Regions from separate parts of the Shewanella sp. POL2 genome, predicted to be linked through region 2. Evidence: riboswitches for the same ligand, from Rfam matches in the RefSeq annotation. Region 2 holds a riboswitch; each other region holds the start of a gene.
The links. A riboswitch is a leader RNA that binds a small molecule or an ion and turns the genes downstream of it on or off. The one in region 2 is predicted to bind lysine.
Positions count from the first base shown of each region.

Region 1: another riboswitch for lysine. It lies ahead of SHEWPOL2_RS11315 (Na+/H+ antiporter NhaC family protein); the one in region 2 lies ahead of SHEWPOL2_RS12590 (Na+/H+ antiporter NhaC family protein).
Region 3: another riboswitch for lysine. It lies ahead of lysC (lysine-sensitive aspartokinase 3); the one in region 2 lies ahead of SHEWPOL2_RS12590 (Na+/H+ antiporter NhaC family protein).

Region 1 is NZ_AKZL01000035.1:26,945-33,091, forward strand. Features, by position in the region: gene SHEWPOL2_RS11295 (amidohydrolase family protein) at 1-629, opposite strand, end outside; gene SHEWPOL2_RS11300 (H-NS family nucleoid-associated regulatory protein) at 837-1,229, opposite strand; gene SHEWPOL2_RS11305 (electron transfer flavoprotein subunit beta/FixA family protein) at 1,539-2,288, shown strand; gene SHEWPOL2_RS11310 (FAD-binding protein) at 2,289-3,215, shown strand; lysine riboswitch at 3,311-3,507, shown strand; gene SHEWPOL2_RS11315 (Na+/H+ antiporter NhaC family protein) at 3,587-5,155, shown strand; gene SHEWPOL2_RS11320 (M3 family metallopeptidase) at 5,248-6,147, opposite strand, start outside.
Region 2 is NZ_AKZL01000042.1:851-6,997, forward strand. Features, by position in the region: partial or broken gene SHEWPOL2_RS12585 (hypothetical protein) at 1-1,062, opposite strand, end outside; gene SHEWPOL2_RS12590 (Na+/H+ antiporter NhaC family protein) at 1,962-3,542, opposite strand; lysine riboswitch at 3,626-3,797, opposite strand; gene SHEWPOL2_RS12595 (dienelactone hydrolase family protein) at 3,938-4,900, opposite strand; gene SHEWPOL2_RS12600 (hypothetical protein) at 5,183-6,147, shown strand, end outside.
Region 3 is NZ_AKZL01000078.1:3,135-9,281, reverse strand. Features, by position in the region: gene SHEWPOL2_RS17335 (zinc transporter ZntB) at 1-233, shown strand, start outside; gene SHEWPOL2_RS17330 (succinylglutamate desuccinylase/aspartoacylase family protein) at 288-1,403, opposite strand; gene lysC (lysine-sensitive aspartokinase 3) at 1,405-2,760, opposite strand; lysine riboswitch at 2,904-3,078, opposite strand; gene SHEWPOL2_RS17320 (DUF3293 domain-containing protein) at 3,322-3,756, opposite strand; gene arcA (two-component system response regulator ArcA) at 4,338-5,054, shown strand; gene SHEWPOL2_RS17310 (S9 family peptidase) at 5,359-6,147, opposite strand, start outside.

The DNA.
Region 1 (6,147 bases), on a different contig from region 2:
ATGCTACCCATGAGGGAATTGGGGTAGTCTTGTTCTGACGTACCTTTATCGAAGGCCATAAAAGGTTGGCTGCGTGCGCGATAAATTACCTCGTTGGCAGTTTTGTCCGCGAGTGAAAGACTGACACCCGTGCCTCGGAAAATACCATCGAGTTTACTACTTTGTACACTGGTAAAGCCGTTATTGATCCAATCTCGTGCGCGTTCTTTATTGGGGTAAATGTAATTAAACCATTCTTTTTCAGCGTGAATTGCACCATTTTCAGCATTCCCGCCAATACGCTTAATATCATATACCGGACGAGTGAGCTGCAATTTGGGATATTCAAACTCGATAGCATAATCGGTAAAAGGATCGATAAAGCCGGGATAAATAGTATAACCACTGAGATCGACTTTTAGTGCCGCCGCGGGGATATCACCTTGGTCAATAATGGCTTTGATCCGATTGTTTTCAACTAATAATGTGGCATTTGAGAGTCGTTTCCCCGGTGCAAGAATTAATTCTGCATTGGTCAATGCAGTTAACTTATTGACGGGAGTGATGGGATTGGCCTCGGCAAAAATGGGTTGAGATACAAAACTACTTATTATGCCGCAGCTTATTATTATCTTATTGTTTATCTGCATTTTTTATTCACTTAGACGGAGGGTGAATAAAGAGTAACCTAAAGTAGATGTAAATACTAAAGATGAATTGTAACGCAATTTAAGCATTTACTTGAATGACAATGGGCGGGGTGGGATAGGCATAAAAAAGCTCGCAGGGCGCGAGCTTTTTTATGTTACTCAATGATAATAGCGAATGGCTATTGTCATTACCATTACGGTATTGGATTAGATTAAGAAATCATCCATAGAACGGCCTTTATTGACTTCGTTCTTAAATACTGTTGGCATACGGCCTTGACCTGTCCACTGGATCACTTCGCCATCAACTTCAATTTGGTATTTCGCTGGACGAGGAGCGCGTTTCTTGCTCGAGGCTTTAACTGCAACACCACCTAAATCGTCGATTGATAAACCAACGGCTTCCATTTGTTGACGGATTTCTTCAATTTTTGCATTACGAGCAGCAATAGCTTGCTGTTCTTCTGCTTCCATTGACTCACGCTCAACTAAAATTTTATCTAGTTTAGCCGCTAAATCACGCAGTTCTTCAACGCTAAGATCTTTTACCGCAGCTTTAAAACGACGACCGTGAGTTAATATCTCTAAAAATTCGCTCATATCTATTTTCGTCCCACTCTATTTTTATTACAGGATAATGGTGAACAACAGCTAAATGATAGAAACTAATATTGCTCGAATCAAATAAAATTATGCAATAAACAAAAATTAAATATTATTTAATTTTTGAACTTTTTATATATGGCAAATAAGTGTTCAAAAATGTGGCCAATACGACAGTCTTAAAAATGCAAACAAGCGTTTGACTTTGGTTGACGTTAACGTTAACAGGACGTAAAGTGGCTCTATCCTGCATTGGTGATCACCAATGTTTTGTCCATGTACATGAAAGTGTAGGAAGGAAGCCCTATGAAAGTATTGGTGCCTGTTAAGCGCGTAGTTGATGCCAATGTGAAGGTCAGGGTAAAAGCTGACAACACCAGCGTTGATACCGCAAACCTCAAAATGGCGTTGAACCCTTTTTGTGAAATTGCAGTAGAAGAAGCGGTTCGTTTAAAAGAAGCGGGCAGTGCTACTGAAGTAGTGGTCGTCAGCATCGGCAATAAAGCCGTTCAAGAACAATTGCGTACCGCATTAGCATTAGGTGCTGATCGCGCGATTCACATTGATACTGAAGAAGAGTTAGCACCAGTATCAATTGCCAAATTACTTAAAGCCGTACAAGAAAAAGAACAAGCGCAATTAGTGCTGTTTGGTAAGCAATCCATTGATGGTGATAATAACCAAACGGGCCAAATGTTTGCTGCATTAACGGATATGCCGCAAGCGACCTTTGCTTCAGCAATTAAAGTTGAAGGTAATTCACTTCAAGTTGCTCGTGAGATAGATGGTGGTATGCAAACCTTAAATCTACCGTTGCCAGCTGTGGTGACTGCGGATTTACGTTTGAATGAGCCACGTTATGCCTCATTACCTAATATCATGAAAGCCAAACGTAAGCCATTAGATGTGCTGACGGTAGCTGATTTAGGTGTGACGCTCAAAGCGCATCAAACGGTGATCAAGGTAACGCCGCCTGCTGAACGTAAGGCCGGTATTATGGTTGCGTCGGTAGCAGAGCTGGTTGAAAAGTTAAAGAATGAAGCGAAGGTGATCTAAATGGCCATTTTAGTATTAGCAGAACACGATAATGCGGCGCTGAAATTGGATACCGCTAAAGTTGTCACCGCAGCTCGTGCGATCGGCGGTGATGTACATGTATTGGTGGTGGGCCATCAATGTGGTGCAGTGGTGCAAGCTGCTCAAGCTCTACAAGGTGTCGCGCAAGTATTAGTCGCCGATAACAGTGCTTATGAAGCGCATTTAGCCGAAAACGTGGCTAAATTGCTGGTGGACTTAGCACCAAACTACAGCCATATTCTCGCAGCGGCATCGAGTGCGGGTAAAGACACGTTACCGCGTGTGGCAGCACTTTTAGATGTGGCGCAAATTTCGGAAGTGATTGGCGTGGTGAGTAGCGATACCTTTGTTCGCCCGATTTATGCGGGTAACGCCTTAGCGACAGTTCAAAGCCATGACGCTATCAAAGTGATGACAGTGCGTGCCAGTGCCTTCGATGCGGTGACACAGGGTAATAATGCTGCTGTAACTACCTTGGATAAAGTGTTTGAAGCCAAAGCTCAGTTTGTGTCTCAAGCGCTGACAGTTTCAGCACGTCCAGAGTTAGGTAATGCTAGCATTATCGTATCTGGTGGCCGTGGCATGGGCAGCGGTGAAAACTTCGGCATGTTAGAGCAACTGGCTGATAAGCTTGGTGCCGCAGTAGGAGCTTCGCGTGCGGCGGTTGACGCAGGCTTTGTTCCGAATGACTTGCAAGTCGGTCAAACTGGTAAAATTGTCGCACCTAACCTCTATATTGCAGTAGGTATTTCAGGCGCGATCCAACATTTAGCGGGAATGAAAGACGCTAAGGTGATTGTGGCTATCAACAAAGACCCTGAAGCGCCTATCTTCCAAGTTGCCGATTATGGCCTCGAAGCTGACCTGTTCGAAGCCGTTCCGCAGTTGATTGCAAGCTTAAGTTGATTTTATTTGTGAGCTAAGTCAAAGTAAGCGGCTTCGCGGTGGTAACTGCTTAGCCGCTTATGTTTTTATGAGCCTCACGCCCATGTATGGGCGTTCTTAGAAGTAGAGGCGCACCAAATATCAGTAGTGATCAGTAGGGTGATTCCGTTGATCGTTCACGAAAGGATTTGGTGCCGAAGTAGTTTGATTTATCACGATCAACTGCTGGGGTTGTGTCTAATAGGTACAACACTGCCATAGTATTTCCAGATACGGATATTAGGAATAGTTACTATGGAGCGCTACTGATAGGACAGGTGATCTTGGGTATCTATTGCCTTTTCCCACCAGTTCAGTCGCCCTCCATTCGTATTTTGACGAAGAAATAATCAATGACTGTAGTTAGTTATGCCGATTCGGCGCTTTCTTTGCTCCCGCCTGTGGTTGCAATTGTATTGGCGATTTTTACTCGCCGAGTGCTTCTTTCCCTCGGTTTAGGAATTGTGATTGGAGTATTATTGCTCAATCAATTTTCTCCTGTGGCCAGCGGTGAGTTTTTATTTAGCAGTGTAAAAGGACTTTTTTGGTCGGAAGATAGCGTAAATTCTTGGAATTTATACATTCTCGGTTTCTTGATTGTATTGGGGATGATCACCGCTCTAATTACTGTGAGTGGTAGTGCTCGGGCATTTGCTGATTGGGCAAGGTTACATATTCGTAATAAGCGCGATGCGAAATTACTGACGATGTTTTTAGGCTGTGTTGTTTTTATTGACGATTATTTCAATAGTTTAGTCGTTGGGTCTGTCGCAAGGCCTGTTACCGACCGTTACCATATTTCCCGCGCTAAGTTAGCTTATTTATTAGATTCTACCGCAGCACCAGTTTGTGTCATTTCACCGGTATCAAGTTGGGGCGCTTATATTATTGCGTTAATTGGCGGAATATTAACAGCACATGGTTTTGCGGACTCTGGTCATTTGAGTGTCTTTATTCAAATGATCCCTATGAATTTCTACGCAATTTTCTCTTTATTATTACTGCTTTGTGTGGCGTTTATGGGCTTAGATGTTGGCCCTATGCGTGAACATGAATTAAATGCCATGCGCGGTAATTTATACGATGAGACTAAAGGTTTACCGCCAGGTGCTAATGCTGATTTACCCGAAGCTGAAACAGGTAAAATCCTCGGGTTATTCCTACCTATCACAGTACTGGTATTTGCGACCCTGTATTTTATGATCGATAGCGGTGCTCAAGTATTAGCTAAAGAAGGCATTGAATTTAATATTATTTCTGCTTTCGAGAAAACCGATGTGAGTTCATCACTGTTCTTTGGTGCCCTGATTGGTTTAGCGGTTGCGCTGGTACTTAACTTAGTGCAAGGCGTTGAAAAATCAATGGTATTAAAAGGTGTAGTGCAGGGCGCTCGCTCTATGTTGCCTGCGATTTACATCTTGTTATTTGCTTGGACCATTGCAGGTGTGATCGGCCAGCTTGAAACCGGTAAGTTTATGGCTAGCCTAGCCACTGGGAATATTCCCTTTGCTTTCTTACCTGCATTAATGTTTGTGTTAGCGGGCCTGACTGCATTCTCTACTGGAACCAGTTGGGGTACGTTCGGGATTATGCTGCCGATAGCTGCGGATATGGCGATGGGCAGTCACACAGCCATGATGTTACCTATGCTGGCTTCGGTATTAGCGGGGGCGGTATTTGGTGATCATTGTTCACCGATTTCTGATACCACTATTTTGTCGTCGACGGGGGCCAGTTGCCATCATATCGACCACGTAGTGACGCAGCTTCCCTACGCCGTAATCGTTGCGCTGATCAGCATGATCGGCTACGTAGTGCTTGGCTTAACTGAATCGGTCAATGCGGGATTAGTGACTTGTAGCATATTGTTTGTATTGACGATTTTTGGTTTGCACATTAAATCCAAAAGTACGGCTTTATAAGTCCGTGATTTAACTTCGCTCTTATATTGAGAATGTGAAACAAATCAGCCAGCAACTATGCTGGCTGATTTTTATCTACTCAGTATCTAAAATTACTGAGTCTGATTGAGTCCACGGCGGTTGAGTAAACCTTCAGTGGTAGGCTCTTGGCCGCGGAAGTTCTTGTAAGCTTCCATTGGTGCAATACTGTTGCCCACTTCGCGAATGGTCTTACGGTATTTCATGCCGATCTCACGGTTTAGGCCGCCTTGGGTTTGCACATAGGCAAAGGCGTCAGCCGCTAAAATTTCACTCCACATATACGCGTAGTAACTTGCTGAGTAACCACCTGGGAAGGCGTGGGCAAAGTAAGTTGACTTATAACGTGGCGGTACAGCGGTGATATTTAAGCCGTGCTTTTTCAGCGCATTAGCCTCAAAGGTCGCTACATCTTGCTGTGGAGCGTCTGGGCTTAATGAGTGCCATTCCATATCCACTAGCGCCGCAGCCATATACTCTAACGTATCGAAGCCTTGGTTAAAACTGCCGGATTTTAACAGTTTTTGCAGTAACTCATCAGGGATAGGCTTGCCTGTTTCGTAGTGTTTGGCGTAGTTGGCTAACACTTTAGGGTGGGCCGCCCAATCTTCTTCGAAAGTCGATGGAAATTCCACAAAGTCACGGGATACCGAAGTCCCAGAAAGACTTGGGTAAGTCACTTTGGAGAACATACCGTGGGTACCGTGGCCCATTTCGTGGAACATCGTGGTGACTTCGTTATAGCTGACGAAGGTCGGTTGGCCATCAGGCGCCTTTTTAATGTTCATCACGTTAACTACGACAGGCTTAGTACCTTCGAGGAAGGATTGCCCTACAAACGAGCTCATCCATGCGCCACCGCGTTTGCCTTCACGGGCAAAGTAATCAGCATAGAAAATCGCCATGCTTGAGCCATCGGCATCAAACATTTCATAGGCTTTCACATCTGGGTGGTATACAGGCAAATCTGGACG
Region 2 (6,147 bases):
AGATAAGAACTCTTGCAAATTTGTAAAGCCATCACCATCTAAATCTTGAGTCGCATCCAAAGCCGATGTTGGATTTAAACCAAAAGCCAACTCCCAACCATTAGTTATTCCATCGTTATCCGCATCCTCAAATGAGGTCAATATGGAGGGTTTATAGTATTCCTTTAAAAAAGCATATTCTTTATTTACCATGCCACTATGTAGCATAATTTTATAATAGGTGTAATTAGAGATTATGTTTCCTCTTAACTCCTTATAGAATTCAACTGAAAATGTAGCTTGACTACTGTTACTTCCCCTAACAACAAACTCACCACTTTCTTCATAGGCATGTACCATAGTGTTAAGTTTAAATAATTCATTCGTTTGGACATCCCAGAACCCTAAAGATGAATCGAATACGCGACCTTGTATCCTAAAACCATCATTTCCACATAACACCATCTCATTACCAGTTCTAATAAATTTAAAATTTGAAAATAAGATTTGTTTTTTATTATTTACATCTGAAAACATTAAATTATATGTTGCTTCAGTTTTTGCACAAGTTAAGTCCTGCTCTACATATTGTGCAGTACCAGCAAGTAAACTGTGACCTAAAGTACCTTTTACATCAACATCCTCAAAAATCACGGTACTATCAATAAGTATTCCATCGGTGGAAAATCGGTTTGCTCTCACAGTAGCTTTACCGTTAGTTGTCATACCATCTTCAACGCAATTAGTGAAAGCAATATTTTTTTCTTTATCTGAGCTTCCATTCGAAATTTTAATCGTTCCACCACCAGAGCAAGTCGAACCCAGTTCGCCACTTTGATCGTTATAGTCCGGTAGTAATTCAGGAATGAGTGTAAAGATGTACTTGTACACTTGGCCTAATGTTTCTGTATTCAATGGAGCTGCAGACTCAATACCTGCATATTGGTCTTTAATATTGATAAATTTAGACAAGGGATCTTTGGTGACAGGAGGTGGGGTAGGTGTTTCTGCTGAAGAATCTCCACCACCGCCACCACATGCTGAAAGACATAAACACAAAAGGGGTACAAGTGCATATTTCATATCATAACATCCATTTATTTGATTTTATTAAATTATTTAAAATATTCGGATAGGTATAACTTTCATTGTTTATAACTGACACTGAGGTTAAAAAAATTGGACAGGCACTTTTATGCCTTAACAATCGACCTATAACACCTGAGCCGAAGGAATACACCACCCCCTCGGAGTTGCCGCAGGGCATTTGCGTTCGTTGCGTGAGCGAGGCATGGATGCCGAGATAGCGTCAGTCGAATCAGGGACGAGCGTCTGACGCGATAGCATAAGAACGCTTAATGCCCAAGGGGCTTTCAACTCCGTTAGGGGCGGCAAGGGAGATCCAAGAGGGAATTGCTGTTGATCCCCTCTTGGTCGGGTGTGGGTTGAAGACCCACGACCTTGATTCACCTCGGCCGAAAGGCCGCTAAATAACCAGTTCACTACTTTGTGAACCGACAAAAATCTTTCCATGGCTACCGCACTTGGCCAACACCCATTAGCCAAGGGATTGCACTGCTGTAATGCTTTTATAGAATCTAGAATCTAGAATCTAGAATCTAGAATCTAGAATCTAGAATCTAGAATCTAGAACCTAGCACCTAGCACCTAGCACCTAGCACCTAGCACCTAGCACCTAGCACCTAGCACCTAGAGTCTTATCGCATATTGTTCAGGAGGTGTTCTTGCGAAATAAAGACACATCTTCCTGATGCAAGTGAACTGAATCGAGGTCACGATTAAGTTTCATCCTTGTTAAAAACCTAAGATAACGTTGTGCTGAACATCTGTCTACCACTTTCACATTACAAATTAGATAGTTAAGTGATGACTTAAGTTTATTTGAACGGATGCAGGCTTACTCAAGCCCACAAAAAACCAAGGGGCCCATAGGCCCCTAGTTGATAGCGTGTAAAAGTGCCTTATGCCGTAGCTAACAAAGGCTGATTTTTCGTTTTACGCAGATGATAAGCAGTGAAGAGCACAAACCACAGGGCGCTTACGGCGAATCCAGCTAAGGTTGAATGCATAATCCCCATGGCCAAATAGCCTAAGGTGGCGCCAAAGGCGATGGCTAACGCATAGGGTAGCTGGGTCATCACATGGTCAATATGGTGGCAACCTGCCCCCGTGGCCGACAAAATACTGGTGCTGGAAATCGGCGAGCTATGATCGCCAAACACTGAACCCGCGAGCACTGCGGCAAGCATTGGCAGCATTAACGCGATATCGCTGGCAGCGGCCATGTCGCCAGCCAGTGGCAACATAATACCAAAGGTGCCCCAACTGGTTCCGGTAGCAAATGCCATGGCGCAGGACAACACAAACACCACCGCAGGCAACACTTCAATTGGCAAGTTACCGTTGGCGAGGGAGGCCAGATATTTGCCAGTCTCAACATCGCGAACAACCGCACCAATCGCCCAGGCAAACAGCAAAATATTAATGGCGGGTAGCATGGCCATCACGCCTTGCGGGGCGGCTTTAAGCCAGTTTTTAGCACCCAATTTTAACCGCAGCGCAAGCAGAATTGACACCGCTAAGCTGCACAGCGCGCCATACACTAGCGAGGAGCCCACATTGGTGTTTTCAAAGGAGCCAAGTACGCTAAATGGCAGCTCTTTTTCATCCAATACTGCCGCACCAGAGGAAATCATAAAATACACGGTCGCGCCGGTGAGGGTTAGGATCGGCAATACCATATCGATCATGCCACCGTTACTTTCTTCAGGGCTTTCCATATCTAAGCCGATTGGACGAGGCTTAGTCGGATCCCAAAGCTTCCCTTCCAGCGCCCATGCTTCATGTTTACGCATTGGGCCGATATCCATTTGAAAGATAATCACCACCAGCACCATCAACAGGGTAAACACGGCATAGAGATTCATCGGGATCATCTCAACAAAGGCTGAGATTGGGCTTTGCTCACTAATGCCGTGGGCGGCCATAATGCCACCGATAAGCGCGATAATATAAGCGCCCCAAGAGGAGATGGGCATCAATACGCACACGGGCGCAGCGGTAGAATCTAAAAGATAAGCCAGTTTGGCGCGGGAGATTTGAAAGCGATCGGTCACCGGACGGCAAATAGCGCCAACCGACAAACTATGAAAAAAGTCGTCAATAAAAAACGCAAACACCATCACCCCAGTTAAGCCTTTCGCGCCGCGACGGGTCTTAGCGCGCTTAGCTGCCCACTCGGCAAAGGCGCGGGTGGCGCCAGAAACCGTCATCAGACTAATGAGTCCACCAAGCAGCAACATAAACAGCAACATATTGATATTGTCGCGATTAAGTGCGCCATCGACCCAAAAAATCTTCAGCACGGTATTGAACATATAGTGCAATGAATCAAGGGGAGAAAACTGATTGAGTAACAAACTGCCGGCCACAATCCCTACGCCAAGGGATAACAGTACGCGACGAGTGATGATCGCCAAGGCGACGGCTAATAAAGGGGGAAGCACTGACCAACCTGAGTCAGCAAAATGACTAATGTCCATGATCTCTTTTCACCAAAAAACGGGTGGAGATCTACCGAGAGGATAAAGAAACAAAACCTATAGGGAGGTATTACTCCTCAGCCCCTTCAGGTAGCGCTCCATAGTGGATGACTATGGCAGTCTTGCACCTATTTGATGCAAAACCAGCAGCTCGGTTTGATGACCTGGCTACTTCGGCGCTGACTCCTTTCCTTGTACATCTGCGGCATCACCCTCCGCACAAGTAGTCATAGGCAGCGCGCCTCTACTTAAAGGTATTCGAGCGGGCATTCTAGCGAGATGGGAACCGATAGCAAGTATTTTGATCCCACTCGCGTATAAAACAATGAATCACCTACAAGTTGGTAACACAAGAAACATCAGCCCATCAAGCGTTGCAATAGCGCCAAATGGACTTATACGAGTAAATGTTTACCAAAAAAATCTAAGGTTCTTGTCCATGCGAGCTCAGCCGTTGGCTCATCATAACGGGCGGTGGAGTCATTATGAAAACCATGATTCACATTCGGGTAAAGATAAGCGACGTAATCGGCTTTATTAGCCTTTAGCTGGGCTTCATACTCGGCCCATGTATCGTTAATCCGTTGATCTAAAGCGGCAAATTGCAACATCAGTGGGCCTTTCACGCGGCTGCGCAGCTCAGTTGCTGCGGGTGTGCCATAAAAAGGCACACCCGCCGCTAGCTCATCGGGAATGGTGGCGGCGAGCATATTGACGATATAGCCACCAAAGCAGAAACCGACGGCACCGAGTTTGCCATTACTCTGCGGGTGCGACCTTAAAAAGCGCGCGGCGGCGATAAAGTCCTGCTCGATTTTGGCTCTATCAAGGCTAGCTTGCATGGCGCGGCCCGCATCATCATTACCAGGATATCCACCAAGGCTGTAAAGCGCATCTGGGGCAAAGGCGATATACCCCTTGGCCGCTAAGCGGCGAGCCACATCTTCGATATAGGGATTTAAGCCACGATTTTCGTGCACCACCAATACCACAGGGGCTTTTTTACTGAGATCTAAGGTCTTAGGATCGCCCGCCTTTTGGCCTGGGATCAGCAACGCGTTTGGCAAGACTAAATAACCGCGGCCTTCACCATAACCATCGGGAGATGGAAACTTTACATAACTGGCTTGAATGCTGGGATCGTTAAAGGAGACTTGCTCGGCTAAGGCGTAATTAGGCATTAGTGCGCCCGTCAGCGTGGTCATGGTAAAACCCAGTGCCACAAGGCCCGCAAGGCGAGCCATAAACTCACGGCGGTCGATAATGCCGTGGGCATATTCGTCATACCAGTCAAAGGCTTCCTGAGGAATGACAGGGAAAGGTGGTGTGGTTAGTTCTGGCTTATGATCTGGGCTCATCGTTCTTTCTCCATTAAACAAGCTAACCACTGGTTTATATTCCCTAGCTTGTGAGTTATCTAGCGGCCTTACCAAGAGTAAAGGATGAGAGCTTATCAGGGCAATTAGCTTTATGCCGCCCATTTAATAATTCTCCACTCATCAATAGCCAATTTATGGTTGACCATGCGCCCAAATTGGCGTGAGCTTTTTATTCCCTAGGGGTATTTTTGTGTATAATGTCGCCAAACAACACATTAATATCATTACATTTCAATAACATAAGTTACCAATGGAGTTCAAATGGCTATAGGGATATGCAGGGTACTTTGTACCACTGTCACGCTCACGCTTGGGTTAACGGCTTGCGATAATCAGGTTTCTGATAAGTCAGCAAGTATACCCGCTTCGCGCGAGTATCAGATTATTTCTACTTCACACCTCAACGATGGTTTCGAAACTCGTAAAGTGTTGCAGGCACGATTGCTGCTGGATTACCAGTTACAAGATACAGAAGGTAAGGCGGCCAGCTTAACCACGCCACTAACCCATAATGCCCGCTTTTTTATCCAACCTAACCTGCTGCAAATTAGCGATTATGGCATGCCGATCCCGGTGAGTAATATCGACCCAAAAGCCAAATCCAATGAACTCGCTCAGTTGGTTAAAGATGGCTTTAATGTGGAATTTAACAATGGTGAAGTCCGCCAACTGACACCCATTGCCAAGATGGATCAAAAAGATATCAAGGAGTTATTTGAGCGCTGGCAAAATCTTAATAACTTGTTTAAACAAGCCCCAACCTTGCCTGTGGCGCTTGAGCCTCGCGTCGGTTATAGCACAAGCGCCCCGATGGATGGGCGCTTAACTTGGACGGTTGAGCAGGTCAGTGAAGATAAATTAATCGCCGTGTTACAAGGTGAAAAAGGCAAGTATAAGGCCTATGGCAAGTTCGAAGTTAACCGTAAAACCGGTTGGTTAGAGAGCATGGCGTTTTTTCAACGGGAAGAGCGCCAAGGCAGTACTTTCACCCACCGTACCGTGATGGCGCCTAAGGATAGGCCGTATATCATGAGCACGCTTTGGCATGCCGATGATAGATTTGATGCTGAGCGCGATAGGGATGATCGGCAAAAGGAGCTATACCGCATTAGCGAGGTACCGCAGGAGTATCGCCCCAATAATGAGGCATTTATAAAATCCTTATTACCTGATCAACAAGGTATTTTAGATAATGTTGGCCCTTGGGGTACTGATACCCCTGAAGA
Region 3 (6,147 bases), on a different contig from region 2:
CCCAGGAAGAGTTACTCAGCCAGCAATCGGAGCAGCTAAACAAGCGCTTGTATTTCTTATCCTTAGTCTCGGCAATTTTCTTACCGCTGGGCTTTTTAACCGGTTTGCTTGGGGTCAATATCGGCGGTATTCCCGGTGCGGATAACGCATGGGCTTTTGCGACCTTCTGCGGCATTTTAATATCGCTGGTTGCCCTGCAAATGGCGCTCTTCTATCGCTTTAAGTGGTTGTAGACTTTAATAAAAAACGCCAATATCGAGATTGGCGTTTTGTTTTGCTGATTGCCGTTAATATGGCAATTCAAACAGATTGGTCATGACTTTATAGAGCTCTGTGCCTTGATGCACCGACGCCGAAGCAAAATGGAGTATAGGCACACAATCCTGGGGCAAACTGAGTGCCGTCAGCTCCTGCTCACTGCCATATAAGTCGAGTCGCAGCAGATTGACTAAGGTCTCACCCGCCGCAAGCGGCTCTCCCACGGGCGCCACATATTCCACCAAGCCCGCCATAGGCGCATGGTACTTTTTGTAATCCTTAAGATAACAGCCAAAACGCGGCATCTTAACGGGTTCCACTTGCTCGGCAATCACCCCTCGATGGCTTAAATAGGCCAAAATGCCTTTAGCATCGACTAAAGCATCCTCAAGGCAAATGCGTTCTTGGCTCGCCAGTTCCAAGGTAAAAGCTGAAACGGCGATACTGAGATCCCGCCCCTGAGCTTTTGCCACTTCACTCAATTGCCACCAAGGACAAAATGCCGCCTCATCCATTGCGCCACCAAAACTATTGGGGATCACCAGTGTGTAAGGAATCGTGAAAAACTGCGCCGCTGCAACATCATATTCAGGGCAATACAAATGTTTACAGGATTTAGGCCCTGTATGCAGATCGAGCACTATATCCGCCGCATGGGCCATAGCCTGTAAGCTAACCGCCAATCTGTGGCCCGTGGTCACGCCCCAATCGTTACGTAACCGCTGCTGGCAAGCTTCAATCAAGGTGCTGCGATATGCTTGAATAAGTTCGCTATCGCTAAGCTCGGCATGCTCGCTGTACCAAGCGGGTAAATCTATCGCGTGATTTAAGTACTCACGATTCCAGTTTACGCCAGTGATAGGGTCAAAACGCCCCAATGTAAACTCACCGCTTTTTTGATTAATCCCCAGCGGATTAGCCAAGGGCACTAAGGTAATCTCACCTAAGATGTGGCAATTTTCCAACTGCTTCATCAATTGATAAATCACCGCATTGCCTTGCACCTCAGCACCATGGACATTAGCCTGAATATACACTTTAGGGCCAGATACATGACCACTTGGCTTAAAGTGATAAATCGGCAGCGTCAGAGCCTGCCCTGCGGCAAGCTCCCCAATTTGCAGAGACGATGTTGTCGGCAACATACTAAACGCCTTCAAACAAGTTTTCGTGCAACGCTTTAACCACTTGTGCCGCTTCGGATTCGGCTACTAACACACACAAGTTATGCGGGCTGGCACCTTGGCAGATCATCCGCACATTATGGGGTTCGAGCACTTCAAACACGCGGCGACAAATACCCGCAGTCGTAGCGATGCGATTACCGATAATCGCCACCAATGCTAAACCATCCTCCACGCGCACGCGGCAATGTTGCGATAATTCTTGCAGTAACGCTTCACTTAATAAACCTTGTCCGCTTGAATCGGAGCCGGTTTTATCTAGAGTGAGCGATACGTTAACTTCGGAGGTGGTGATCAAATCCACACTGATCTTGTGTCTTGCCAATGTGGCAAAGGTTTCAGCCAAGAAGCCCTGTGCATGCAGCATTTGTAGGCTGTGCAGATTGAGTAGCGTCTGGTCGCGGCGCAGCGCCACCGCGCGGAACACGGGTGCATCTTCAACCTGATGGCGGATCCAAGTGCCACCCTTTTCAGGCTCCTTGCTTGAACCGACAAACACTTGAATTTGTTGGCGCACGGCCGGAAGAATCGTCGCAGGATGTAATACTTTAGCACCAAAGGTCGCCATTTCGGCGGCTTCGTTAAAGCTGATTTCGGCAATCGGATGGGCATTTGGCGCGAGGCGCGGATCGGTCGTATAAATCCCGGCCACATCGGTCCAAATCTCAACCGCTGAGGCTTTTAACGCTTCGGCTAACAGTGCCGCAGAATAGTCGCTACCGCCACGGCCGAGAGTTGTGGTTTGCCCCGCTTCATCTGAGCCAATAAAACCTTGAGTCACAATCACTTGCTCAGATAACAGCGGCAGTAAATGCTCACTCGATAGCAAAGCAATTTGCTCAACCTGTGGCTCGGCGCGGCCAAAATGGCTGTCGGTGCGCAACACACGGCGCACATCGAAGGCACTTGAGTTGGCGCCTTTTTCGCGCAATACCGCCGCAAATAATGCCGACGAACACTGCTCGCCAAGGGACAATAACTCATCCATGGTGGCCTTACTGCGCTGGGACGCCAGCGCTTCGCTTAATACCGCCATACGGCTTAACAGCTTATCTAATGCGGCAGCAACATCGTTAGGGCGACCGAGTTTATCTAAGATAGCGTATTGAATCTGCGCAATTTGCTTTAATCGTTGTAAGCGACCATCGTCGTTTATTGACTCTTGGGTCAGTTCAACCAACAGGTTCGTCACGCCACTGGAGGCGCTAACCACCACTAAACGGCAATCGGGATTGCCCAGTACGATATCGGCGCAGCGATTCATTGCACCGTAATCGGCGACTGAAGTACCACCAAATTTTGCGACAACAAGAGACATTAGCGCACCTCCGCAGAAGCAGAAGACACGGCACAAACTAGGATAAGATATTGATTAACTAACATGATTACGCTCCGAACTAACTTCGTTCGAAGAGCCTGGTGCTCAATGATACGCACCCCAATAGAAGGGAAACAGCAATCGTCACCAGAAGCTCTCCACCAATTACAGGTGACAATCGTTAGGATTCAGCCTAAGCGACCGACATAAACATGCAGCAACCATATCTATGCCTCGGCGTTAATCTCCCTCATCAATCATCGCTGGAGTTTGTGCTCCTCTGACTGACTACCTAGTTAACGCTCCTCTTCTGTTCCTTTCCGCCGGAAAGGGACGAAAAAAGTAGCAATAAACCCCTAATGAAGTCAATGCTAATTTCACACACTATATACAAATTCAATAAACGCATTTAAAAACAATGGGAATTTAAAACGTTTGCGACTTATGCCAAACGAGAATAGGGAAAAATCAATCAGATCTAGCAAAGAAGAAAAACAAACTAGCCTTGCCGTGAGATCAGCAAAGCTTAGCCAGAGGAGCGATTAAAAGCGTCAATCGCGGTTAGGTGACCAAGTCCGGTAGCTCATAAACCAAACGCACATAGTCGTTAAATCGACCTAAACACACCTCTGTTTGCCCGGCTAAAGTACAAGGCACTAAACTCACCTCGCCCTGTTCCACCATGTAGATAGCGTATTGATTAAACTTTTTTCCCAACTGCAAGGCCATGCTGCGATCAATAAACACGGCCCAGCTCTTCTCCATATGGGATAAATCTGGCGATGCCCCAATCAGTGCACGATAGGGACTGCCTAATAATTCAATTTCACGTAGAAGTTGGCGGTCGAGTAATCGGTTTTGGCTGGGAGTGAGGAGGGTTGAAGCGGGATTATGGGCGGTAATTACAGCAAAGGAAAAATCACAGGATAATGCTTGAGTAAGCAAAAACAACGGCGTTTGATAATGCTGCCACAAATCTTGAGTCATGTTGTCCATTGGTAGTCTAGTCGAAAAATGAACCCGCGCTAGTTTAACAGAGAGCCTAAAAAATCCAAAGAGGCGTGAACTGGCTCACAAGAATTAAAAATACATTAGTTATACTAATCAATGACTAAAGTAAATATCATGGTAAATCAGCGTCTCAGCCTGAAATTTGTTAACATTTCATTTGTTAACAAATGCCTAAAACGAGTACAATGTCGTCATTGGCCAGTTAAGCAGATAACATTAAGTTTGCTTAATCTTGACAAGGGTTTGTTAGATTCCTCTGCGAAATCACCTTATGCTGGCCAGACATCTTTTAAAATGTGTTCTACATTTGATTTATCATTTAAACATTTTAAAAAAACAATAGTTAAGGAACTATTTTTAACTATTGCTTATCGAAGTTGATACTGGTTACGTTTTATCGTATTACACTTTAAACGTTCACTTATATACATCCTGACGTGTAGCCGTGAAGATCTTCCCTTTGAAGCACAGAGCAGTAAGTGGAAGTATCAACATTTTATGAATATAAGAATCCGATGTAAGTGATTCTTATGGTTAGAATATTGGTTAAAATTTAGGTACTTAATATGCAAAATCCGCACATTCTGATCGTTGAAGATGAAGCCGTTACCCGTAACACGCTAAGAAGTATTTTCGAGGCAGAAGGGTATGTGGTAACTGAGGCCAATGATGGCGCAGAAATGCATAAGGCTATGCAGGAAAACAAAATTAACCTCGTGGTTATGGACATTAACCTACCAGGTAAAAACGGTCTGTTGTTGGCACGTGAATTACGTGAAATCAACAACATCGGTCTGATCTTCTTAACAGGCCGTGACAACGAAGTCGACAAAATCCTTGGACTTGAAATTGGCGCGGACGATTATATTACCAAGCCGTTCAACCCTCGTGAATTGACGATTCGTGCTCGCAACCTTCTGACTCGTGTTAATAGCGCAGGCAATGAAGTCGAAGAAAAGAGCTCTGTAGAATACTATCGTTTTAACGATTGGAGCCTAGAGATCAACAGCCGTTCTCTCGTCAGCCCACAGGGTGAATCTTACAAACTGCCACGTAGCGAATTCCGCGCTATGCTGCACTTTGTTGAAAACCCAGGTAAAATCTTAACTCGTGCCGATCTACTGATGAAGATGACTGGCCGTGAGTTAAAGCCGCACGACCGTACTGTTGACGTGACTATCCGTCGTATTCGTAAGCACTTCGAAAGCTTGCCAGATACGCCAGAAATCATCGCTACCATTCACGGTGAAGGCTACCGTTTCTGCGGTAACTTAGAAGACTAATCTTCAACTTACCGTTTGAACGCCATAAAAAACCAGATCCTAGGATCTGGTTTTTTTATCTCTGCAAAAAAGGTTTTAGCTAAAGCAAACTGGAAATCCAAATTACAACTCAGTGAACTGGAATATTAAGCGCCAGATAAGTATTGAGTGTGTTGTGATTAAACTAAGCAGCGTACTGTTAAATAAATAGGCTTAACTCAGAATCATACAAAATAAAAAAGAGTGAGGACGTTACCCCACTCTTTTAAAAAACGCCACTATGACATAAATACCAGTCTGATATTAATGCCAACCTAATGCTGAGTTATTTGCCGCTTTTAAGCTGTCTATCGAGGAAATCCGCCAGCGAGCGGTATAAGTGATTACGCACTTTCTCACCGCGCATCGAATGCTTAGACCCCGGATAATCAATCATCTGGAATAATTTACCTTCGTCCTGCAACGCCTTATACACGCGAGTACTGTTTTCAAACAACACGTTATCATCCGCCATACCGTGGTACATCAATAGCCCCGACTGGTAGTTTTTCACATAGGGGAACACGCTACTGGCTTCGTAACCCTGCTCGTTATTCGCGGGGTGAGCAAGATAACGCTCAGTATAGTGAGTGTCGTACAAGCGCCAATCGGTGACGGGCGCGCCCGAAATCGCCGCCTTAAAGTAATCCGGCGCCTTAAACAGGCTCATCAAGGCCATATAACCGCCGTAGCTGTGGCCATAAATCGCCACATTATCGCTATCAACAAAGGGCAAGCTGCGCAGATAATCGACGCCAACCTTTTGGTCGTTCACTTCCGCTTCGCCCAAGTGACGGTAAATCACTTGCTCAAACTGAGTGCCTCTGTGGGCACTGCCACGGTTATCCAGTTGAAATACCACATAACCTTGCTGCACTAAGTATTGGGTAAAGTAATCCTGCTCACTCCAGCTATTGGTCACCAATTGCGCATGTGGGCCGCCATAAACGCGTACCACCACAGGGTATTTTTTGTTCGCATCGAAGGGCACAGGTTTAAAGATACGCGTTTGTAAGACTTGTCCGTCTTCCGCTTTTAGCTCTTTAAACTCAGGCAGTTGCCACAGGCCTGCATA